DNA from 2 places in the Comamonas jiangduensis genome. Region 1 is predicted to be linked to the other one. Evidence: riboswitches for the same ligand, from Rfam matches in the RefSeq annotation. Region 1 holds a riboswitch; the other holds the start of a gene.
The links. Region 1 has a riboswitch for S-adenosylhomocysteine ahead of metH (methionine synthase). Riboswitches for the same ligand answer to the same signal wherever they lie in the genome.

Region 1 (12,197 bases):
CCGTGGTGAAACCCTGGGCGTGGTGGGTGATGGCCAATCCACCGTGGCACAGCTGGTGGAAGCACAGATCAACCAGCACCCCCGCTGCCTGATTGACAACACGCTGGAGCGGATTGAGCTGTCTACCGACGCCAAGGTGCAAGGTGAGTTGCTGCGCCAGCAGCTGGATGCGCAGTCCATTCCTGCCCAAGGTCAGCAAGTGGTGCTGCTGCGCACCGGTAATTTGACGGTCGATTGCACCGATGAAGTACACCCCGACATTGCGCGCAACGCGGTCATGGCGGCGCGCACCATCGGGCTGGATATCGCGGGCATCGACATGGTGGTACAAGACATTCGCCGCCCTTTGCTGGAGCAGGGCGGGGCGATTGTGGAAGTCAATGCGGGCCCCAGCTTGCTGATGCACCTGTACCCCGTGCATGGCAAGCCCCGTGCGGTGGGTGAGGCGATTTGCTCCCACCTCTTTCCGCATCCGGACAATGGACAGATCCCCTTGGTGGGCGTGCTGGCCGACCAAGCCTCCGGGCAGCGCATGGCGCAAACCTTGGGGCTGTGGCTGCAGTCGCAGGCTTTTTACACAGGGGTGGCCAGTGGCGCGGACATGTATTTGCAAGGCACCCACATGCCCCAGCCGGTGAGCCAAGCGCCTTCGGCGGGCCAGCGCGTGCTGATGCACCGTGCAGTTACCGCAGCGGTGATTGCCCAAAACATGGCCACGGCGGTGCAGGTAGGGTGGGCCTATGCACACTGTGATGTGGCCATCATTTGCCCCGACGACACGGACTTGGACAGCTCCATGCAGCAGCGGGTGTTGGCCGCGCAGCTGCGTGCGGTGCGCCCCGGTGGCATGGCGGTGCTGGGCACTGGCTGCCACCAGCTGGAGAGCCTGGCGCTGACCTGTCTAGGCCAGATCACCTGGGTGGATGCCGATGAAAACCACCCCTTGCTGCAATCGCACCGGCGCGTGAATGGCCGCGTGGCCTTTGTGCGCGATGGCCGGGTGGTGTGCGCGCAAGGCGCGCAAGAAACCTATTTGCCCCTGCCCCAGCGCATGGGCGAATGGGCGGTGCACGAGTGGTTGGCCGTGGCAGCGGCGGGCTGGGCCATGCAGTGGCCGCTGTCCGTGCTGGATGTCATGGCCCAGCAAATCGTGACGCCCAACCGCAAAGACTGAAAAGCGCTTTTCAACTTTGTGAGCTTGTAGCGCTTGCTGCACCTGCCTTAGAGGCCTAAAAAGCCTTGAAGGCAAGCGCGGCTCGCAAAGCCTTTTTCAGGTGGCGCTCTTGAGGCTTTGCATATCGATCACAAAGCGGTACTTCACATCGCTGCGCAGCATGCGCTCGTACGCGGTGTTGATGTCTTGCATGGCCAGCATTTCGACATCGGCGGTAATGCCATGCTGGCCGCAAAAGTCCAGCATCTCTTGGGTCTCGGCAATGCCGCCAATGACCGAGCCTGCCACCGACTTGCGTCCCAGCACCAAGGACGTGGTGTTGACCGCTGGCTCTTGCATACCCAGAAAACCGACCAGCACCAGCGTGCCGCCTGTGGCCAAGGTGGCGGTGTAGGGGTTCAGATCATGGGCGTAGGGCACGGTGTCGATGATCAGGTCAAACTGGCCCCTCACCGCTTTCATCTGGGCCTTGTCGGTGCTGATGACCACACGGTCTGCGCCCAAGCGCTGGGCATCTGCCTCTTTGCCCGCTGAGCGGCTGAACAAGGTCACTTGCGCGCCCAGCGCCTTGGCCAGTTTGAGTGCCATATGCCCCAGGCCGCCCAGCCCTACGACGGCCACTTTGCTGCCCGGGCCAACCTTCCAGTGGCGCAGCGGCGACCAGGTGGTAATGCCTGCGCACAGCAGCGGGGCTGCGGCCTTCAAATCAAGGGTCTGCGGAATTTTTAAGACAAATTCCTGGCGCACCACAATGTGCTCGGAGTAGCCGCCTTGCGTGGCGCTGCCATCCACGCGGTCGGTGCTGTTGTAGGTGCCCGTCATACCTTTTTCGCAGTATTGCTCCCAGCCTTTGGCGCACGCTCCGCAGTGCTGGCAGCTGTCGACCATGCAGCCCACGCCCACGGTGTCGCCCACTTGAAAGCGCGTGACCGCACTGCCGATGGCCGTGACGCGGCCCACAATTTCATGGCCGGGGACGGTGGGGTAAACGGTACCGCCCCAGTCATTGCGCACGGTGTGCAGATCGGAGTGGCAGACGCCGCTGTAGAGCACATCAATCACCACATCGTTGTCGCGTGGATCGCGGCGCACAAAGTGAAACAAGCCCAGCGGGCTGGTGGGTGAAGTGGCGGCATAGCCGCGTGTTGCTTGAGGCATGGTCAAAAGTCTTTCAACACAGTTTGTGGGAGATGGCTTACATGCATTCGCTGCCCTGTGGGATTGGCAGGCAGGGCACACGCTCTAGCATCCATCGTGAATTGATTGACGCTATCCAGCCAGCTATTTATGCAAAAAACAGTCTACAACCATCGTTCTCTGGGGCCTTGCCTGCTTACCCTGTGTGCCAGTTTCTGGCTGCTGGGCTGTGTCAGCAAACCCGTGACGGTGGATGCCCCTCCACCACGTATGCATGAGCAGGGCCAGCAAGCGCTGCAGGGCGATACCCCCGAGACCATGCTGGACTGGCACGGCACCTACCAGGCGCTGCTGCCCTGCGATGGCTGTGATGGCGGAGGAATCGCCATCAGCGTGCAACTGCGCGATGACAAAACTGCCGTGGTGCGCGAGCGCCGCGTGGGCGGTGACCTCAGCCGCACGGTGGTGCCCTCCTATACGGGCCCTTTCAGCTTTGACCCTGTCGGTGGCAGCTTGATCAGCCTGCGCCGCTCCGCCCAAGAGCCTGTGGCCTATAAATTTTTTGTCGCCGAAGGCTGGATCGAAATGCGCGAACGCGCCACAGGCGCTGCCTTGAAGCCCAGCCACATGTACCGCTTGCGCAAAACCAGCGAACCTGTGAACTAGGGGTTGTGCCCAGTCTGGCAAGAGGTGGCGACCTGCATCAAAGCAGAGGCGAAAAACTTTTTCGTACATTAAATATCAATTGGTAACAATTGATAAACTGTGGAGCTTCTGCGTGCGCTGTCACGCCCCATCGGGTGCCCACCTGCCTTGGCGCAGGTGTACCCGGCTTGCCCAGAGAAGAAGCTCATGCGATTTCCCTACTTGGCGGCTTTGGCCGCCACAGTTGTTTTGACAGGCTGTTTTGATGAATCTCCGCTGGACGACACGCTCATGTTCCCGCCCGGCATTGATATCAACTATCTGGGCAAGCCCGCCAAACTCTATGGCACCTCGCAATGTGCACAAGGCCAGCTCTCGGGCCACACCTGCTTGATTTTTCCGCCGCACCAGCCCGAGGCCAACGGCGTCATCATCAGTGGCAAGCGCATGTATGAAGTACAGCTCAAGGTGCGCAAAGACCCGCAAAACCCGGTGTACTACCTGATTGAAGACCAGCACGGTGACCATGTGCTGGCCAGCACCGGGCGCCACGATGAATACGGCAATATCGACATCCGCCCGGTCGAGCTGTCCAATTAAAGTTAAAAATGGCCGCTAGCGCTTATGTATCAAGCGCTGGTTGCTCTTTTTTGAGTGCGCGCCTTCACCTTGTGGGCAGATGCGCCAAGACTGCACAGGGGGGGCTTGGGGTTGCCCGATGCACAGGTGCTGAAAACCTGGGCAACCGCGCATCCCCTGGCAAGCTCCGGCGCCTTTCCCCGCTTGCTGCCGCACCCGTGGCTTGGAGTAACTGCTAGGTGCTTTCCGCAGGTGAATGCTGGCACTCAAGATCCAAGGTGCGCGAAGTCATTGCGCGCCCACACCATCTGCCTCTAAGCTCCCGCCAGTTCATAAGAAGCTGGGGGAGACAGATGCAGGCCATTCACGCTGAACTCAAAAAACGCCACCGTGCCACACGCGAAGGCATGCCTGATGCGCTGAACCTGCGCATTCACCGCGCACTCAGTTGGCTGCAGCGCGCCAGCGTGTGCGAGCCCGATCACGATCCGGACGCGCGCTTTATCTTTTTGTGGATTGCGTTCAACGCCGCCTACGCGCAAGAAATTCCCGCCACTCTGCGCCTGAGTGAACAAGAGAGCTTCACCGCGTTCTTGCGCAAGTTACACGGCTTAGACAGCGCCAAGCAACTGGATGATTTGGTGTGGAACACTTTTAGCGGCCCCATCCGTGTGCTGCTCGACAACCCCTACGTCTTTGAATCGTTCTGGAGCTTCCAGCGCGGCGAGATCGACGAAGCCACGTGGCAAACCCGCCAAGCCGCTGGCAAGCGCAAAGCCGCCATCTTGCTGGCACAAGGTCACACGCCCGAACTGCTGGCGCTGGTGTTTCAGCGCATCTACACCTTGCGCAACCAACTGATGCACGGCGGCGCCACGTGGAACAGCCAGATCAACCGTGCCCAGGTGCAGGACTGCGCTAACCTCATGGGCCAGATCGTGCCTGTAGTGGTGGAGATCATGATGGCCCATCCGGAAGCGTTGTGGGGTGCTGCTTGCTATCCGGTGGTCAGCCAGTAACACAACCACACAGAAATCAATGATGAATTTTCGACTCTCAAGATCACTGTGCAAAGTTGTTGGAGATGTGCTTTCCACTACAGATGGTCATGATGCATTAAATGCACTGTTTATTGCTTCAGGAGCTCCAGGCGACCCGCCTGCGCTTGCACATCATTCGAAATGGAAAGAATGGCTTTTTCGAGCAGGGCAAGACCCCTCTATTGATAGTCTGCAAGTTCTTGGCAATGTTCTTGAAGAGTTTATGGACAGCCCTCCTCAAGTCTTGGAAGACGAACAACGTTGGCGCGCCAACAAAGAGCGAATCAATTCAATTCTTCAGGAAGACGGGTTACGGTATTACCGTCATGGGAGAGTGATTCCAATTGGGCAGATCCAAGCAGATGAGGACTCTGGACAAATTTCTGCACGTTTAATCCCCGCCACCCCTCAAACAGTAGACGAAGTAATTCAAGTAACGATTCAGGGCCTGAGACGGGCAATGCATACCCTTACATATCGAAGAAAGGGTGCTGAAACACTTCACTTCGTTAATGAATACGATGTGCAGGATTTGTTGCATGCGCTTCTAAGGCCATGGGTTCAAGATATTCGTCCTGAGGAATACACGCCTAGCTACGCTGGCAAAAGTACACGCATGGATTTTTTTCTACCGGCACATGAACTGGTGATAGAAACAAAATGCGTTCGAGACAGAAATCATGCGAAAAATGTAGGTGATGAGCTAGCTCTTGATATTGGTCATTACCAAGTACATCCTGGAGCGAAAAAGCTTTGGTGTGTTGTGTACGACCCAGAGCACCACATCACTAATCCAGAAGGACTTAAAGATCTCGAAGGCACGCATTCAAAAGGCGAAAAGCAAATAGCCGTAAGTGTCTTCATCATTCACAAATGAGGACCAGAACAATAAAAAGGCCGCGTTAGCGGCCTTTTTGACGTCTGGGCAAAATCAACCCAAATTCGGTGCCAAGAAGCGGCGCAGTTCCTCGACATCCATGCCACGGCGCTCGGCCATATCGGCCAGCTGGTCTTCACCAATCTGGCCCACATTGAAGTACACGGCCTCGGGGTTGCCGATGTAGTAGCCGCTGACGCTGGACGCGGGGTTCATCGCCAGGCTTTCTGTCAAGGTCATGCCGATTTCGTCGGCGGCCAGCGCCTTGAACAGGTCGATCTTGGCGGTGTGATCGGGGCATGCCGGGTAGCCGGGCGCGGGGCGAATGCCCTGGTACTGCTCTTTGATGAGTTCTTCATTGCTGAGGTTCTCATCGGCGGCGTAGCCCCACAGGTCTTTGCGCACGCGCTGGTGCAGGCATTCGGCAAAGGCTTCGGCCAGGCGGTCGGCCAGGGCCTTGAACATGATGCCGCTGTAGTCGTCCAGCGCGGCTTCAAATTCCTTGTCTTTCTTCTCAGCGCCAATACCTGCGGTCACGGCAAACAGACCGGCGTAGTCGTGGATGCCTGATTCCTTGGGGGCCACAAAGTCGCTCAGGCAACGGCTGGGGCGCAGCACGCCATCGACCGCCTGCTTTTCGGTTTGCTGGCGCATGCCGTACCAGGTGGTCAGCACTTCGGTGCGCGATTCGTCGGTGTAGAACACGATGTCATCGCCCACGCGGTTGGCGGGGAAGATGCCCATCACGCCGTTGGCTTGCAGCCAGCGGCCTTCAATGATTTTCTTGAGCATGGCCTGCGCATCGGCCAGCACCTTGCGCGCTTCCACGCCCACGATTTCATCGTCGAGGATGGCGGGGTAAGGGCCGGCCAAGTCCCAGGTCTGGAAGAACGGGCCCCAGTCGATGTACTGGGCAATTTCGGCCAAGTCAAAGTTCTTGAACACACGGCGGCCCAGCACACGCGGCGTGACCGGGGCATGGTGCACCACGGCTGCATTGGCGCGCGCCTGGGCCAGGGACCACAGCGGGGTTTTCTTCTTGTTGGCGTGCTGGGTGCGCACCTTGTCGTAGTCGGCGTTCAACTCGGTCACGTAGTGGTCTTTGCCTTCACCCAGCAAGCTTTGCGCCACGCTGACCGAGCGCGAGGCATCGGGCACATAGACCACGGGGCCTTCGTACTTGGGCGCAATCTTCACGGCGGTATGCACGCGCGAGCAGGTGGCGCCGCCAATCAGCAGCGGAATCTTTTTGACGCGGAAGTAATCGTCCTTGTGCATTTCGCCCGCGACGTACTGCATCTCTTCCAGGCTGGGCGTAATCAGGCCCGACAGGCCGATGATGTCGGCCCCTTCGGCCTTGGCGCGCGCCAGAATTTCATGGCAGGGCACCATCACGCCCATGTTGATGACTTCAAAGTTGTTGCACTGCAAGACCACGGTGACGATGTTTTTGCCAATGTCGTGCACGTCGCCCTTGACGGTGGCGATGACGATCTTGCCCTTGCTGGTCACATCCAGACCGGCGGCTTCTTGCTGGCGCTTTTCTTCCTCGATGTAAGGCACCAGGTGGGCCACGGCCTGCTTCATCACGCGGGCGGATTTGACCACCTGGGGCAGGAACATCTTGCCCGCGCCAAACAGGTCGCCCACCACGTTCATGCCGTCCATCAACGGGCCTTCGATCACGTGCAGCGGGCGGCCGCCACCCTTGACCACGATGGCCTGGTAGGCCTCTTCCGTGTCTTCGGTGATGAAGTCGGTGATGCCATGCACCAGCGCGTGTGACAGGCGCTCGTTGACGGTCTTGGGGTGCTCGGGCGTGCCGCGCCACTCCAGCTTTTTGCTGTCGTCTTTGGCGTTGCCCTTGGCCTGGTCGGCAATTTCCAGCAGGCGCTCGGCGGCGTCGGGGCGGCGGTTGAGCACCACGTCTTCCACGCGCTCGCGCAGCGTGGGCTCCAGGTCGTCGTACACGCCCACCATGCCTGCGTTGACGATGCCCATGTCCATGCCCGCGGCAATCGCGTGGTAGAGGAACACGGTGTGAATCGCTTCGCGCACGGGGTCATTGCCACGGAAGGAGAAGCTCACGTTAGAGACGCCGCCCGAGACCTTGGCGCCGGGCAGGTTCTGCTTGATCCAGCGCACGGCGTTGATGAAATCGACTCCGTAGTTGTTGTGCTCTTCAATGCCGGTGGCCACGGCGAAGATGTTGGGGTCGAAGATGATGTCCTCGGGGGGAAAGCCCACTTCATCCACCAAGATGCGGTAGGCGCGCTCGCAGATCTCAATCTTGCGCTCGAACGTGTCGGCCTGGCCTTTTTCGTCAAACGCCATCACCACGGCGGCTGCGCCGTAGCGCTTGACGAGTTTGGCATGGGCCTTGAACTCTTCCACGCCTTCTTTCATGGAGATGGAGTTCACGATGCCCTTGCCTTGCAGGCAGCGCAGACCGGCTTCGATCACCTCCCACTTGGAGCTGTCCACCATCACCGGCACGCGAGCGATATCGGGCTCCGACGCCATCAGGTTCAGGAACTTCACCATCGCGGCCTTGCTGTCGAGCATGGCCTCGTCCATGTTCACGTCAATGATCTGCGCGCCGTTTTCCACCTGCTGGCGCGCCACGGCCAGGGCTTCTTCGTATTGCTCGTTCAGGATCAGGCGCGCAAAGGCTTTGGAGCCGGTGACGTTGGTGCGCTCGCCCACGTTGACGAACAGCGTGTCTTTGCCAATGAACACGGGCTCCAGGCCCGACAGGCGCATGGGGGGAATCGAATGGGGGGCTGCAGCAACGGTCATCGCACTCACCTGTGTGAAAAAACTCAATCAATCGTGGGAACAGGTGAACGCCGTTGCAGGGGCGGCTGCTGCACAACAGCCGCTGGCCCCAAGCCTGACAGCGCGGTCCATGCGACGCGCGCGCTGCTGCAGCGCTCCTTGGGGCGAAACCCGCAATTCTAAAGCGCCTGCCCCCGCGTCGCAGCCTGCATGGGTGATGCCGGTACACGGCAGGGGCGCAGGCCGAGGAATTGTTGCCAAATTGGCCGCTAGCGCATATCTGGCAAGTGCTGGCAGCTATGGTTTTAAGCGGCAGCGGTGGCGGGCAGGGCCTGCGCAGAGGCAGGCAGACCAAAGAAACGGTCAAAACACCAGTTGAAAACAAAGGTGTAGAGAAAGAAAAACACCAGCAAGCCTGCCTCCATCACCGTGGCTTCCCACAGCGAAATGCCGAACCACCAGGCCATCAGCGGGATCAGCATGGCGGCAATACCGCCTTCAAAGCCGATGGCGTGCGCGATGCGGCGCAGCAGCGAGCGGCCTTTGCGGGTCTGGCGCAGCTCCCACTTTTCAAACAGCCAGTTGAAAGTGATGTTCCAGCAAATCGCGATGGTGGAGGCCGCCACGGCCATCACCCCGGAGGAGCCCGCCTCTTGCCCCACCGCCATAAAAATCAGGCTGGAGACGACGATGGCGATGAATTCATACAGGCCGACAAAAACGACGCGGCGCAGGGGGCCTTGCAGGCCGACGGCTTGGGGTGTTGCTACTGACATAAGTGGCCGCAGTTTATGTGTGAAAAATTGACGGTGAAAGTTAGGTTCTTTCAGTTTTTTTGATAGATTGTGCACCATGCCCTTTCCTTTGGAACAAGTCCCGCTGTTTTTGGCCGTGCTCGATACCGGCTCTTTTTCTGCCGCTGCGCGCAAGCTGGGCAAGGTGCCTTCGGCCGTCAGCATGGCGATTGGGCAGCTGGAGGCGGAGCTGGGCCTGCAACTGTTCGACCGCACCGGGCGCGAGCCCACGCCGACGGCGGCGGCCCAGGCGCTGGAGCCGCAAGCCCGCTTGCTGGCGCAGCAGCTGCAGCAGCTCAACCAGCAGGCGCTGGCACTGCACGCCGGGCTGGAGCAACGCCTGACGCTGGCGATTGCCCCTGAGCTGCTGGCCAGCGACTGGGCCGAAGCCTTGCGCCCCGTGGTGGCGCAATTTCCTGCCTTGGTGGTGGAGGTGCTGGCCGCCCCGCAAGACGATGCCCTGAAGCTGCTGCACGCGGGCCGTGCCCAGCTGGCGCTGGTGTTTGAGCGCCCCAGCATCGACGCCCGCGAGGACTTTCAGGAGCAAGGCCATGAAACGCTGGTGGCGGTCATGTCACCGCGCCACCCTTTGTGCGCGCACTGGGAGGCGGGCGTGGCCCACACCATCGATATGGCCCAGCTGGCCGCGGTGCGGCAGGTGCTGGTGGCCAGCCGCGACCCGGCCTTGACCGACACCCGCTTTGTCTTCTCGCACCACCTGTGGCGCGCAGACAGCCACGGCGCAGCGCGGGCTTTGATTGCCGCCGGGCTGTGCTGGGGCTGGTTGCCGCTCAGTCTGGTGGAACCCCACATCCTCAGCGGTGAGTTGCTGCGCATTCCGTTCAACAACCTCAGCAATGGCAGCAAACTGTTTGTGGACTGGGTCTGGTCCAAGGAGCGGCCGCTGGGGCTGGCGGCTGGTTTGTTTGTGCAGCAACTGCGGGCTCGCGCATAAAGCCGCAAGGAAATTTGTAAGAAATAGCGCTGTAACGCTTGTGTGACAAGCGCAGGAAGCTATCAAAATACGTAATCTGAAGCCGTGGTGAGGTTGGCGGGCGGCGCTGTTTTTGCTCTACAGTCGGCACGTGACTTCTGCCATCCCGCCTTCTTCTGCCCTGCCGATTACGCCCGCCGTGCCCAGCGCCCCGGAGGGTGCAGCCGTGCATGCGGGCAGCAACCCGCAGGCCCAGAGCCCCAGCTTTGCGGCAGCGGCCCAGACGGCCAGCCAAGGCAACGGCACGCCGGCAGCATCCTCCGCCCCCACGCTGGTGCCCACGCCACCCAGCAGCAGTGCCCGTACCGCCAGCGAACCCACCCCGCCAAGCACCAGCACTGCAGCTACGCAGGCCGCCGCACCGGTGCCCGCGGCTGCGTCTGTGGCACCCACCAGCGGCACGGCCAGCGCCGCGCAGGTGGCCCAGATTGTGGCGGCGGCGCAAGCGGCGCTGTCTAGCAGCGTGAACTTGTCGCCGCAAGCCCAGCAGGTGGTGAAGATGGAGGCGTTCAACCAGCTGGTGGCCAATTTGGTCAACCACATCCAATCGGGGAATGCCACCTTGCCTGCCAACTGGCCCACGGCGGGTGTCAGCCCGCAGTTGCAAGCTTTTTTAAGCCAATTGCTGCAGCAGGCCACGGCGGCCCAGCCCCTGCCGCAGCAATTGGTCAGCGCCCAAGCGTGGCCCACGGCCTTGACGAATGCCGTCTTGCAGCTGGCAGGCCAAGCGGCCGCCGCCGGTGATTTGCCACCGGCCCTGGTGGCCAGCACCCCGCAAGCTGCCCTGGCCGCAGCGGCAGACAAGGCCAGCATCACCTTGCCCACGTTGCAAAACTGGCTGGTGCAGCAGGGCGTGGTGCAGGGCAGTGATGGCGAGCGCAGCTTTACCTTGACCTTGCGTGTGCCGGTGGCCTGGGCGCAGGCCCAATCGGCATTGGGTGCGGCGCTGCCTGCAGGGGCGGGCGCAGCGCAGGCCAGCCCGCTGGGTTTTGCAGCCCCGCCCGGGCCGTTTGCCACGGGCTTTGCCAGCGGCAGCCCCGGTGGCATGCTGCAACTGCCGTTTGCAGGCAGCGTGCAGCAGTTGCAAAACGGCAGCATCGGGCTGGTGATGCAGCCCCAGGTGCTGCCGGGTTCGCCCGCCGCAGCCGCAGCCCAGGCCATGCGCACCAGCGCGGTGCTGGCGCTGGAGTTTCAGCCCCTGGCGCAGGCGGTGCAAAGCGCACAGGCTGCCTCGGTCTACCTGCCCGCGCACATGCTGCCGCAGGAGGTGCAAGCCATGCTGCACAACAAGGCCACCGATCCGTGGCTGATGATGGCGCAGGCGCAGGCCGACGAAAACGGCAAAAAACAGTCCAAGAATGCCAACGAGCACAACCAGAACTTCTGCAACCGCGCAGGCTGCCAGTACCAGGGCCGCGCCATTTGTGCCCAGCCGTTTTGTGCCGAGATGAACTACCTGTGGTCGGTAGACCGCGCCCAGCGCGCTGGCCGTTTGTGAGTTGGTGAGCCTGCAACGCGGCGGCGCGCACCTCAGCGCTGGTGGTAGCGCTGCACTGCCTGCATCAAGGCTTGTACATGGCTGGCCAAGGGCGCCGCTTCGCGCACCAGCATGTAGCGCGGGCGCACGGCCCAGGCATCGCTGAGCGCAATCTGGCGCAGCTGCGCCAAGCTGCTGCTGCGCTGTGCCGCGCTTTCAGGCACCACGGCAATGCCCACGCCTGCGGCCACCATGCGGCACATGGCATCGTAGTTCGACACCTGAATGCGCAGCTTCAGCGTGTGCCCCAGTTGCAGGGCAATCTGGCTCAGAAAAGTTTGCAAGGTGCTGTCGCGGTGCATGCCGACAAAGCGCTCGTGCAGCACGTGCGCAAAGTTCAGGGAGGCCACGGACTGCCAGCGCGCCTCGTTGGGGGCGACCAGCACCAGGCGGTCGGTGCTGAAGTGCAGGCTGGTGAGGCTGTGCGTATCCACCTCGCCCGCGATGATGCCCAGATCGGCCCGGCCTTCGCGGATGTCCGAAGCAATCACCGCATTCGGACGCTCTTGCAAATCCACGCTGATGTGCGGGTGCTCCATCAGGTAGGCCGCCAGAATGTCCGGCAAAAACTCGGTCACCGCCGTGGTGTTGGCAAACACGCGCACGTGGCCGCGCAGGCCCGCGCCGTACTCCTGCAAGTCG
Region 2 (12,197 bases), on a different contig from region 1:
ATCGGCTGTAATGGTACTGCGTTTTGCTCAGGAATTAGGCCAGCGCCTAGCTTTGACGCCAGTCGCAGTGGGGGCATTGCCCGCCATCTTTCCCGCACAGACCCAGCGGTAAAGCCCACAAAAAAGCCGCCACACCCGAAGGTAGAAGCGGCTTTTTTGTGAGGAGGCTGCACCGAAGCGCAGCCTGCCAAAGGTCTGAAACGAATTAACGCTTCGAGAACTGCTTGGCGCGACGAGCACCACGCAGACCGACCTTCTTACGCTCAACTTCACGAGCGTCGCGAGTCACGAAGCCGGCTTGGCTCAGTGCAGGCTTCAACGCTGCGTCATAGTCGATCAGCGCACGAGTCACGCCGTGGCGCACTGCACCGGCTTGACCGGATTCGCCGCCGCCGTGCACGTTCACCAGCACGTCGAAAGCTTCCAGATTGCCAGTCAGCGCCAGAGGCTGCTTAGCGATCATGATGGAGGTTTCGCGGCCGAAGTACTGCTGAATGTCTTTGCCATTCACAGTGATCTTGCCGGAGCCCTTTTTCAGGAATACACGAGCCACGCTGGACTTGCGACGGCCTGTACCGTTGTTCCAATCACCAATCATTGAGGTCTCCTTAGATTTCCAGAGCCTTAGGCTGCTGTGCGGTATGGGGGTGCTCAGCACCGCCGTACACCTTCAGCTTCTTGATCATGGCGTAGCCCAGGGGACCCTTGGGCAACATGCCCTTGACGGCCTTTTCCAGAGCGCGGCCAGGGAACTTAGCCTGGAGGTCGCGGAAGTTGGTGGCAGTAATGCCGCCAGGATAACCAGAGTGACGGTAGTACACCTTGTCCAGGTTCTTGGTGCCAGTGACCTTGAGCTTGGAGGCGTTGATGATGACAATGTAGTCGCCGGTGTCAACGTGAGGTGTGTAGATTGCCTTGTGCTTGCCGCGCAGACGGAGTGCCACTTCGCTGGCGACACGTCCGAGCACCTTATCGGTGGCGTCAATCACAAACCACTCGTGTTGCACCTCAGCGGGCTTTGCGCTGAATGTAGACATGAGATTTCTCTTTCAAGAAGGTTTGGAAGGCCCTTTTCCGCGGTCGGTGCTTCTTCTTAAATTCAATTGCTGAACTAGGAAGCCTCTTAGGCGGTAACTACCAAAGCCTCGGCAAAACCTCTGCTTTAGTACTTCGCCGCGGGGCCATAAAATCGCTGCGAAGCCCGCCATTATACAAAATAGCGTCCAATAGCGCCATCAGCACCTGGTGTTGGTGTGGATTTACCCGCATCAGCGGCAATCCCCGCACACTGGCGCCATCCTGCGGCCTTGGGCCGCCGCCCCGCTGCAGCCTGGACTGCCGCACGAACCGAAAAGAATTCACACCTATGTTTAGCTACCGCCACGGCTTTCACGCCGGTAACCACGCCGATGTACTCAAGCACACGATCTTGATCGCCGCCTTGCAACACATGGCGCAAAAAGACACCGCCATCAGCGTGATCGACACGCACGCGGGCGCGGGCCTGTACCGCCTGGACGGCGACTTTGCCAACACCAGCGGTGAAGCCAAGGGCGGCATTGAACGCCTGCTCGATACCCCCCTGGATGAGTTAACCCCGGCCTTGCGTGCCTATGTAGAAACCGTGCGCAGCGTCAACCAAGGCAAGGGCGTCAAAACCTACCCCGGCTCGCCGTTCATCATCCAAAGCCTGCTTCGCCCGCAAGACAAGCTGCGCCTGTTTGAGCTGCACCCCAATGACTGGCGCTCGCTGGACGGCAACATGGCCCAACTGGAAGCAGGCAAGCAGGTGGAAGTGCTGATGGAAGACGGCTTCAACGGCATCAAGCGCTTTTTGCCCCCGCCTTCGCGCCGCGGCTTTTTGCTGTGCGACCCCAGCTATGAAATGAAGACCGACTATGGCCGCGTGCTGACCATGATCGAAGACGCCCTGGTGCGCTTTGCCACCGGCACCTATGCCGTGTGGTACCCCATCATTCCGCGCCAGGATGCACACGATTTGCCCAAGCGCCTCAAAACCCTGACCACCAAGGCTGGCAAGGGCTGGCTGCACGCCACGCTCACCGTCAAGGGCAGCAAGATCCGCAGCGAAGTGAACGACTGGGGCAACACCGCCGAAGGCAAGCGCCCCGGCCTGCCTGCCAGCGGCATGTTCGTGATCAACCCGCCCTTCACCCTGCGCGCTGCGCTCAAGGAAACGCTGCCGCAAATGCAAAAGCTGCTGGCGCAAGACAAGAACGCCGCTCACACGCTGGAGTTTGGGGAGTAAATCCACCCCCATCGCTACACAAAAAAAGGAGCTGCCTGCGCGCTTGCAACAAGGTTTTCAGATGCTTATCACACTGAAATCCTTGATGTTTGAGCGCGGGCAGCTCCTTTTTTATTGAGCCCGGCGTGCTACACCTGTTGCACGTGCCAAGGGGCAAGTGGGCACAACTTAATTGCTGGCCGCCAGCACCGCTTCAGGGCAGCTGTCTTCACCCTCGTCGAGCTTGTAGATTTCTACCGACTTCACGCCTTTGCCCAGCATGCCGATTTCTTCGGCCGCCGCCTTGCTCAAATCAATCACTCGGTTTTTTACAAACGGGCCACGGTCGTTCACGCGCACCACCACCGTTTGGCCGGTGCTTTTGCTGCGCACGCACAACTGGGTGCCGAACTCGTACGTGGGGTGGGCGGCTGTCAGTTCGTACTGGTTAAAACGCTCGCCATTGGCCGTCTTGCGGCCATGAAATCCGGGGCCGTACCACGAGGCAACGCCTTGCTGATCGACTTCGGGCCATTCCAGCTCATACAAGCGCTCTTGCATGGCCTTGGCCGGATCCTTCATGCGGTCTGGCCGCAAAGGGGGGGGGGCCATCTTGGCCAACAATTCCGCGCCGGTGCGGGAGCTGGCCTGGGGCGCGCGCACAGCATCGCCCTGGGCGGGTGTTGTGCGCTCGGTGGGCAGGGGCGCGCAAGCGCTTAACAACGCAGCCAGCAGCACCGATGCTGCTGGCAAGGCACGCGGACGTGCCAAAGACAAAAAAGACACACTAACGGAAACAGGCTGACCCCCATGAGCTTGCATGGTCTGACCCTTCTAACGGTGAGCGCACGATAAGCACCACCAGAAAGCCAGCGCGTTCCGCTCAAGCCATTACAAGCCCAATCGGTCGCACAGCTCCAAGGTAGCAGCGCTCTGGTTCATCGTATAAAAGTGCAAGCCCGGTGCGCCTTGATCGCGCAACTGCTCGCACAAGCGTGTGACCACATCCATGCCGAAGGCGCGAATCGAGGTCACATCGTCCCCGTAGGCCTGCAGGCGCAGGCGGATCCAGCGGGGAATCTCAGCGCCGGTCGCATCGGAAAAGCGCATGAGTTGAGAGGAATTAAGGATGGGCATGATACCGGGAACCACCGGCACCTGCACGCCAAGTGCTTGAATCCCTTCAACAAAACGAAAATACGCGTCGGCATTGTAGAAGTACTGGGTGATGCCGCTGTGTGCGCCCGCCTGGATTTTTGTAGCAAAAGCTTTCAGGTCTGCCTCGGGAGATTTGGCCTGCGGGTGGGTCTCGGGGTAGGCCGCTACCTCGATGTGGAACCAGTCGCCAAACTCGTTGCGGATGAATTCCACCAGGTCGCTGGCATGGTGAAATTCACCGCCCAAGCCATAGCCGCTGGGCAAATCGCCGCGCAGCGCCACCAGGCGTTTCACGCCCATGTCCTTGAGCTCTTGCAGCTCTGCGCGCACCTTGGCGCTGGTGGCGCCGATGCACGAGAAGTGGCAGGCCGCCTGCATGCCTTCGGCCTGAATATCACGCACCATGCTGAAAGTGCCTGCCTGGGTCGAGCCACCTGCGCCGTAGGTTACCGAGCAAAACTCGGGCTGGCGGGCATACAAATCCTTACGCACTTGCACATGCTTGGCCGCGCCTTCGGGCGTTTTGGTGGGAAAAAACTCAAAGCTGATGGGGAAGTTGCTGGTCTTTGTATGGGCCACGGTCATCACTCCTCGCCTGCCCTCCCGGCAAGCTGTCTGCAATCATGTTGTCTGAGACAAGCTGGCAGCCCCTGCCGACCTGTCTCTCACGTCCGCCACATCCACCACGCCATGCAGCGTGCAAGCGGCACACCGCACGGGCGGTGCCGGACTTATTTGGCGTTCTTGCGCTTGGGGCGCGCAGGCCCAGGCACGTTGTAGCCGTCTTCTTCGTCGTCAATCACGTCAATGCGCTTGAGCTCGCGCAGCACGGTGCGCGAGACGCGCTTGGCCGCAGGCGCAGCAGGCTGGTCGGGCAGCGGCTCGTCCAGGTTCTTGATGCTGGCGCCTTGCACCGCATGCACAAAGAATTCGTGGTTGCCGTCACCGCCCTCAATGGCGGAATCCATCCAGCCCTTCACTTGCAGGCCCAACTCGGCCAGGCAATCGCACACACGCTGTTTCACCTCTTGGTACAAGGCCGGGTCACGCACAATGCCGCCCTTGCCAACCTGGCCGGGCTGCAACTCAAACTGGGGTTTGACCAGCATCAGCAACTGGCCATGGGGCTTGAGCAGGCGCACCACGGCGGGCAACACCAGCGTCAGCGAGATGAAGGACACATCGCCCGTCACAAAGTCAAACGCCGGGGTGGTATCTACATCCGCGTAGGCTTCTTTACGGCGGCGCTCGGTGGGCACACAGCCCTCTTCGCGCGCCTTGGCCTTGGCGGCTCGCTCGGCCTTGAAGGCTTCGATGTCGGTGTCCTTGGCGTCGTTGCTGTCGTCGTAGTCTTCGGCGATTTCACCGCCGTTGCGCATCCACGCATACGGAGCCTGGGGCAGGGTGTCGTTGTCTTCTTCCTCTTCCCAGCGCTCGGAAATCACTTCTTCGCAGGCATCTTGCAAGATCTCTGCGGTCATGGAACGCGCATTCACGCCCTCCACACAAATCACACGCACGTCTGCACGCAGGCTCTCGTGCAACTGGCCCTGGCCCACGTCCACACCAATCACCTGGGCTGCGCCGTGCTTGAGCAGGCAGTCAGTAAAACCGCCGGTGCTTTGCCCCACATCCAGGCACCGCAGGCCTTGCACGTTCACACCCGTGGCGGCCAGTGCGCCTTCCAGCTTCAAACCACCGCGGGAGATGAATTTGACTTCGGCGTCATCCAGCAGCTTGAGCTCAGCGCCCACAGGGATATCGTCACCGTTTTTGACGACTTTTTTCCAAGGGGCCAGCGGCGTCAAGCGCCACTCCACGCCCGAAGCGATCAGGCGCTGGGCCTGCGAACGGGTGCTGGCATGACCGTGGTCCACCAAAAATACATCTGCGCGCATGGCGTAGTTTCCTTTTATTCACTCAAATTGGCCTCTAGCGCTTATCTGATAAGCGTTAGCAGCTATCTATTTACAGCAAAGCACCAGAGGTCGCAAAGCCGCCGCACATGCGGTCGGCTTTGCCCGCCATGATTAGTAGCGGTAGGTTTCAGGCTTGTAAGGGCCTTCCTTCTTCACACCGATGTAAGCGGCTTGCGCATCGGTCAGCTCAGTCAGCATGGCGCCGACCTTCTTCAGGTGCAAGCGCGCCACCTTTTCGTCCAAGATCTTGGGCAGCACGTAGACCTTGCCCACTTCGTAGGCTTCAGGGCGTGTGAACAGTTCGATCTGGGCGATGGTCTGGTTGGCAAACGATGCGCTCATCACGAACGAAGGGTGGCCCGTGGCGCAACCCAGGTTCACCAGACGGCCCTTGGCCAGCAGCGTGATCTTCTTGCCGTCAGGGAATTCGATCTGGTCGACCTGGGGCTTCACTTCTTCCCACTTGTACTTCTCGATCGAAGCCACGTCGATTTCGTTGTCGAAGTGACCGATGTTGCAAACAATCGCTTGGTCCTTCATGGCGACCATGTGCTCGTGGCGGATGATGTCTTTGTTACCGGTGGTGGTCACGAAGATGTCGCACTTGTCGGCGGCATATTCCATGGTCACCACCTTGTAGCCTTCCATCGCAGCTTGCAGCGCGTTGATCGGGTCAATTTCGGTCACCCACACTTGGGCGCGCAGGGCGGACAGGGCTTGGGCGCAGCCCTTGCCCACGTCACCGTAACCCGCCACCACAGCCACCTTGCCAGCGATCATCACGTCGGTGGCGCGCTTGATGCCGTCGACCAACGATTCGCGGCAGCCGTACAGGTTGTCAAACTTGGACTTGGTCACCGAGTCGTTCACGTTGATGGCACGGAACAGCAGGCTGCCGTTGGCCGACATTTCGTTCAGGCGGTGCACGCCGGTGGTGGTTTCTTCGGTCACGCCGATGATTTGGGCGGACTTGCGGGTGTACCAGGTGGGGTCCTGCGCCAGCTTGGCCTTGATGGCCGCAAACACAATCCGCTCTTCTTCAGAAGAAGGGTTGGCCAGCACGGACAAGTCCTTCTCGGCCTTTTGACCCAAGTGCATCAGCATGGTGGCATCGCCACCATCGTCCAGGATCATGTTGGGGCCTTCGTTTTCGGAGCCAGCAGGGCCGAATTCAAAGATGCGGTGGGTGTAGTCCCAGTAGTCTTCCAGCGATTCGCCCTTGATGGCAAATACGGGGGTGCCAGTCGCTGCAATAGCTGCAGCGGCGTGGTCCTGGGTCGAGAAGATGTTGCAAGAAGCCCAGCGCACGTCGGCGCCCAGGTCCTTCAAAGTCTCGATCAGCACAGCCGTTTGAATGGTCATGTGCAGCGAGCCGGTGATGCGTGCGCCCTTGAGGGGCTGGGCCGCAGCGAACTCTTCGCGAATGGCCATCAGGCCGGGCATTTCAGTTTCAGCAATGCGAATTTCTTTGCGGCCCCAGTCGGCCAAAGAGATATCGGTAATTGCGCGATCTTGTGTATTGCTCATGGTTTCTCCGTGCGGAAGACAACTTGAAAAAACCACGTTCTGGGAGATTGGGGGCTGAACAGACCTCACCGCACAGAAAGCGTGGGTGAGCGTCGTTGCCTAGGAGCGAGGCGGCAGGGTGTGCCGTCTGCTGCCCTTCCGAGCCTCACGCCACCGCGGGTGCTGGGTGGACGCTGCAACGCTCCTCGGAAGGAAAAGAGGCTGCGATTGTAATCGAGCCCTTCAAGGTTTGCCGCAGTCAGGCATCCGCCGTGGCAGTTGCCGGGGCAATGCGCATCGGAATGGTCACCGGGCCATCGTTGACCAGGTGCACCTGCATGTCGGCGCCAAACACCCCGGTTTGCACCGGGCCCGCTGCGTAGCACTGCTGGGCCTGCGCCACCATGTAGTTGTACAGGCGCAACCCCTCCTCAGGCTTGGCGGCCAGCGTAAAGCTGGGGCGATTGCCGCCACGGGTGTCTGCTGCCAGCGTGAACTGGCTGACGATCAACAGCCCGCCCCCCACATCCTGCACGCTGCGGTTCATCTTGCCTGCATCGTCGCTGAAGATGCGCAGCTTCAAAATTTTGGCCAGCAATTTATCGGCCTCTTGCTCGGTGTCGCCCTGCTCGGCACACACCAGCACCAGCAGCCCTTGGGCAATCTGCCCACTCACTTGCCCATCCACCTCTACCCGCGCTTGGCGCACACGCTGCAATACCGTAATCATGAAACCTTAAAAATCATAGTTACTGGGGCAGTACTGATAGGCACTTACCCCCCGTTGAGCTTTCAAATGCTTATACAGCGTACGCTGACAGCTCCTGTTTTTATGCATCACTACCGATCCAGCCAGCTGTCTGTAAGCTGCCACCAGGATGATGTAACTTGCCGTAACGCAAAACGGCGGTGCCTGGGCTCCGGTATACCGCCAACCTATGCACGCGACCACTCTTTTCGTTGATTGTCCCGCACCGCGCAAGCTCGGGCGCCCAGGCCTTTGCGCCGCGGCTCGGCCATGCCATCACCCCCTCTCTGCGCCGCAGCCATGAGCACCGCACCCACCTACGCCCCCAGCGAGCCACCCCACGACGTGCTGCACGCCGTGGCCCTGGTCACCGGCGCACCAATGGCCTGCTTGAGCTGGCCGGAAGGCCGTTGCCTGTGGGCCACCGCCGCCTATGCCCAACTCCTGGGCATGCCCACGCAGGAGTTGCAGGGCAAACTGCTGCAAAACTACCTCAGCCCCTGCGACTGGAACAGCTGGCTGTGCGAGCTGGAGCGCCTGGCCAGTGCCCAGCAATCGGGCACCAGCCTGCAAACACCGCTGACATTTGCCCACCAGCAGCGCATCCAAACCCAGCTGATTGCACAGACACACCAGCACAAGGTATGCGCCATCGTGGTGGTGCCGCTGCACAACCTGTCGCTGGTCGATGCCATGCAAATGCTGCAAGACAGCGACACCCGCCTGCGCCGCTATGCGGCAGCGACCAGTGAATCCATCATTTTCTTTCGCCATGGCCGCATTTTTGATGCCAACCCTGCGGCCATTGCACTCACCGGCTACCCTTTGAGCCAGTTGGTGGATCGCCCGGTTCTGCACCTGCTGCCCCACGTCTTGCGCGCCAGCGCACAACCCATGGTGGAACAAGGCACCAGCAACGCCCAGGAAACCCGCCTGTTGCACCACAGCGGACAAGAGTTGCATGTGGAAGTCACCGTCCACCTGCTGCCCGAGGATGGGGATGTGATTGGCCTGATGGTGCTGCGCGACATTACCGAGCGCAAACGGGCTGAGGCGGAAATGCATTTCCTGGCCTTTCACGACCCGCTCACGCGCCTGCCCAACCGCCAAGGGCTGATGCGCCAGCTGCGCCAGGTGCTGCAAAGCGCAGAGCAATGCCAGCGCCCCGCTGCCGTGCTATATGTGGACTTGGATCGTTTCAAAGATGTCAACGATTCACTGGGCCACGATGCGGGCGACAAGCTGCTGGTGGAGGCTGCGCGCCGCCTGCGCAGCAAAGTGCACCCCGACGACCTCGTAGCGCGCCTGGGGGCCGATGAGTTTGTGGTGGTTTTGGCCTCTCCCTTGACGGCATGCCAGCCCGAATGCATCTTGCGCGAGATGCGGTTTGTGCTCACCAAGCCCTATGCCCTGCACAACGGGCTGGTGAACCTGCCCGCCTCGATTGGCGTAAGCATCTACCCGGAAGATGGCGACACTGCCGAAGCGCTGATGCTCAACGCCAGCGCCGCCATGGAAACGGCCAAAAACATAGGGCATGGCAGCCACCAGTACTACAGCGCACTCCTGCATATGCGCCCCAGCCGACTGCTGGTGCAAGACCGCCTCCTGCGTGAAGCCATCGAAACCAACCAAGGGCTGGTGCTGCACTACCAGCCCCAGTGGGATCTGAACAGCAACCGCATGGAAGGCTTTGAAGCCCTGGTGCGCTGGCAGCACCCCGAGCGCGGCCTGCTGCCACCGGGTGAATTCATCAGTTTTGCGGAATCTCGCGGCCTGATCTCTTTGGTGGACCGCTGGGTGATGCGTGCGGCCTGCCAGCAACTGCGCGCGTGGCGGGATGCGGGCCTGCCGCCCGTGGTGGTTTCCGTCAACATGTCCGCCATTGAGTTCAACCAGAGCAATTTGCTGACCGAGGTGCAGCAGGTGCTGACCGACACCGGGATTGACCCGCAGTGGCTGGAGATTGAGTTGACCGAAACCACGCTCATGAAACAGTCCGAACATGTACTGGGGACCTTGGAGGCGCTGCAGCAATTGGGCGTTCGCCTGGCGATTGACGACTTTGGCACAGGCTACTCTTCGCTGGCCTACCTCAAGCGCTACCCTCTGGACAAGCTCAAAATCGACCGCGCTTTCATCAAAGACACGCCGCAAGACCAAGACGATGTGAGCCTGGTCACCGCCATCATTCAAATGGCACGCAGCTTGAATTTGCGCACCGTGGCAGAAGGGGTGGAATCCAAAGCGCAATGGAGCTTGCTAAAGCATCTGGGCTGCGATCTGATTCAGGGCTACTACCTCTGTCGCCCCATGTCTGCCGAAGATGCCCTACGCTGGCAACAACACCGTTGTCAAATGGGTGCGCCACAATAAGTGCATGCACTACACACCTTCTGCTGCTTCCCCTCCCGTGGCTACCGCCGTATTCACCCGTGCTGGCGATGCGGTTCAACACCTGAAAACGCTGTACCAGCAGCAGATAGCGCATCTACGCTCTGCCATGCAGACGTACGTGGAAGGCAAGGACTTTGCCCACCCCGTGCGCGCTTGTTACCCACTGCTGCGTCTTCAGGCCCACACCGTACGCAGGCCTGACACCGGTCTGGCCTATGGTTTTCTGGACCATCCGGGCCTTTACGAAACCACCATCACCCGACCCGACCTTTTTTCTGACTACCTGCTCACCCAACTCAGCTTGCTGGAGCGCAACCACGATGTGCAATTTGAAGTGGGACTGAGCACACAGCCCATTCCTGTTCATTTTTCTTTTGCGGACAACGACCACGTCGAAGGCAGCTTGAGCGCGGAACGCCGACAAATGATGCGCGAGGTCTTTGACCTGCCAGACCTGGCCGCCATGGATGACGGCATTGCCAATGGCACCTGGCACCCACAGCCCGGTGGCGCCCTGCCCTTGTCGCTGTTTACCGCACCGCGCATTGACTACTCGCTGCACCGCCTGCGCCACTACACCGGCACGGCACCCGAGTGGTTCCAAAACTATGTGCTGTTCACCAACTACCAGTTTTATATCGACGAGTTCATTCGCTTGGGCCACGCCGAAATGGCCAACGCGGACAGCGAGTACATCGCTTTTATCGAACCCGGCAACGTGGTGACCCGCCGCACGGGCTTGGCACCAGAGGCCATCGATGGCTTGGGCACCACGCCCCCGCGTCTGCCGCAAATGCCAGCCTACCACCTGGTGCGCGCCGACCGCAGCGGCATCACCATGGTGAATATTGGCGTCGGCCCGGCCAATGCCAAAACCATCACCGACCACATTGCCGTGCTGCGCCCGCATGCCTGGATGATGCTGGGCCACTGCGCAGGGCTGCGCAACAGCCAGCGCCTGGGGGACTATGTGCTGGCACACGCCTATGTGCGCGAAGACCATGTGCTGGACGAGGAACTGCCTCTGTGGGTGCCAATTCCGGCGCTGGCCGAGATCCAGCAAGCACTGCAGCAGGCGGTGGCTGATGTGGCCCAGGTGTCGGACGATGATCTCAAGCGCATCATGCGCACCGGCACCGTGGCCAGCACCGACAACCGCAATTGGGAGCTCTTGCCCGATAACCTGCCCCAGCGCCGCTTTAGCCAAAGCCGCGCCGTGGCACTGGACATGGAAAGCGCCACCATCGCCGCCAATGGCTTTCGCTTTCGTGTGCCGTACGGCACACTGCTGTGCGTGAGTGACAAGCCTTTGCATGGAGAGATCAAACTCCCCGGCATGGCCAATCACTTTTACCGCGAGCGTGTCGACCAGCATTTGCGCATTGGCATGCGTGCCGTGGAACTGCTGCGTGAAGGCGGTGCACAGCGCCTGCACAGCCGCAAGCTGCGCAGCTTTGCGGAAGTTGCTTTCCAATAAAGTTCCGCTATGCAGCTTGACTTTGCATCCATGGCCGTCTTAATTGCCATCAATTTGGTGGTGATCGGCATGGCATTGCCCTTGGTGATGGGCAGCCCGGTGAGCACCGCAGCGCAGCATGCGCAGAAATATTTTGTGCTGCAAGCCGTCGGCTGGGGGCTGATTTTGGCTGCAGCCCGGCTGCGGGGCAGTGGTTGGGCGCCAATGCTGAGCTTGGCGGCTACCTGTGCGGCTTCCGCTGCGCAGTGGCAAATGGCGCAAGCGCTGCAACACTGGCTGGGCCCGCGCCCCTTGCGCAGCTTGGTAGTGGTTTTGTGTGTCCTGGGCCCCGTGGGTTTTGCATTTTTGATAGACAGCATTCCCCAGCGCATGGCGTGGTACAGCGCCTGCCATGCCATCGTCATTGCCAGCTTGGGCTGGATGTGCCTGCGCCCCCAGCGCGCCGCCGCCTCGTCGTGGCGGTATCTGATGGCAGCTTGCGCCGCGGTGATGGGGCTGAGCCTGTTGACCCGGTCTTACCTGGCCTCACAAGCACTCTTCCAAGAAGGTTTCACCCAGGACAGCTTGCCCAACCACCTGTTTGCCATCATTGCCCAGGTATGTGGCAGTTTGTCTTTGGTGAGCATGCTGGTGGCCTGGCGTGATGAAACCAACCAAAAGCTGCGTGACATGGCCATGACGGACCAGCTCACAGGCCTGGCGAATCGACGGGCCCTGCTGCAAGCTGCGCCCCAGCGGCAAGCA

Region 2: linked by a shared signal. The riboswitch ahead of ahcY (adenosylhomocysteinase) and the one ahead of metH (methionine synthase) in region 1 are both predicted to bind S-adenosylhomocysteine.

What each region holds. Positions count from the first base shown of each region.
Region 1 is NZ_JARXOV010000004.1:80,115-92,311, forward strand. It holds gene QEP12_RS04620 (acetate--CoA ligase family protein) at 1-1,174, shown strand, start outside; gene QEP12_RS04625 (NAD(P)-dependent alcohol dehydrogenase) at 1,271-2,332, opposite strand; gene QEP12_RS04630 (copper resistance protein NlpE N-terminal domain-containing protein) at 2,462-2,977, shown strand; gene QEP12_RS04635 (hypothetical protein) at 3,164-3,556, shown strand; gene QEP12_RS04640 (HEPN domain-containing protein) at 3,889-4,554, shown strand; gene QEP12_RS04645 (PD-(D/E)XK nuclease domain-containing protein) at 4,577-5,452, shown strand; gene metH (methionine synthase) at 5,507-8,251, opposite strand; S-adenosyl-L-homocysteine riboswitch at 8,290-8,397, opposite strand; gene QEP12_RS04655 (PACE efflux transporter) at 8,536-9,006, opposite strand; gene QEP12_RS04660 (LysR family transcriptional regulator) at 9,083-9,979, shown strand; gene QEP12_RS04665 (hypothetical protein) at 10,110-11,516, shown strand; gene QEP12_RS04670 (LysR family transcriptional regulator) at 11,549-12,197, opposite strand, start outside.
Region 2 is NZ_JARXOV010000006.1:18,291-30,487, forward strand. It holds gene rpsI (30S ribosomal protein S9) at 206-598, opposite strand; gene rplM (50S ribosomal protein L13) at 609-1,037, opposite strand; gene QEP12_RS06435 (23S rRNA (adenine(2030)-N(6))-methyltransferase RlmJ) at 1,367-2,269, shown strand; gene QEP12_RS06440 (septal ring lytic transglycosylase RlpA family protein) at 2,438-3,070, opposite strand; gene metF (methylenetetrahydrofolate reductase [NAD(P)H]) at 3,140-3,991, opposite strand; gene QEP12_RS06450 (TlyA family RNA methyltransferase) at 4,138-5,304, opposite strand; gene ahcY (adenosylhomocysteinase) at 5,437-6,852, opposite strand; S-adenosyl-L-homocysteine riboswitch at 6,933-7,045, opposite strand; gene dtd (D-aminoacyl-tRNA deacylase) at 7,091-7,561, opposite strand; gene QEP12_RS06465 (putative bifunctional diguanylate cyclase/phosphodiesterase) at 7,880-9,955, shown strand; gene QEP12_RS06470 (AMP nucleosidase) at 9,960-11,453, shown strand; gene QEP12_RS06475 (GGDEF domain-containing protein) at 11,463-12,197, shown strand, end outside.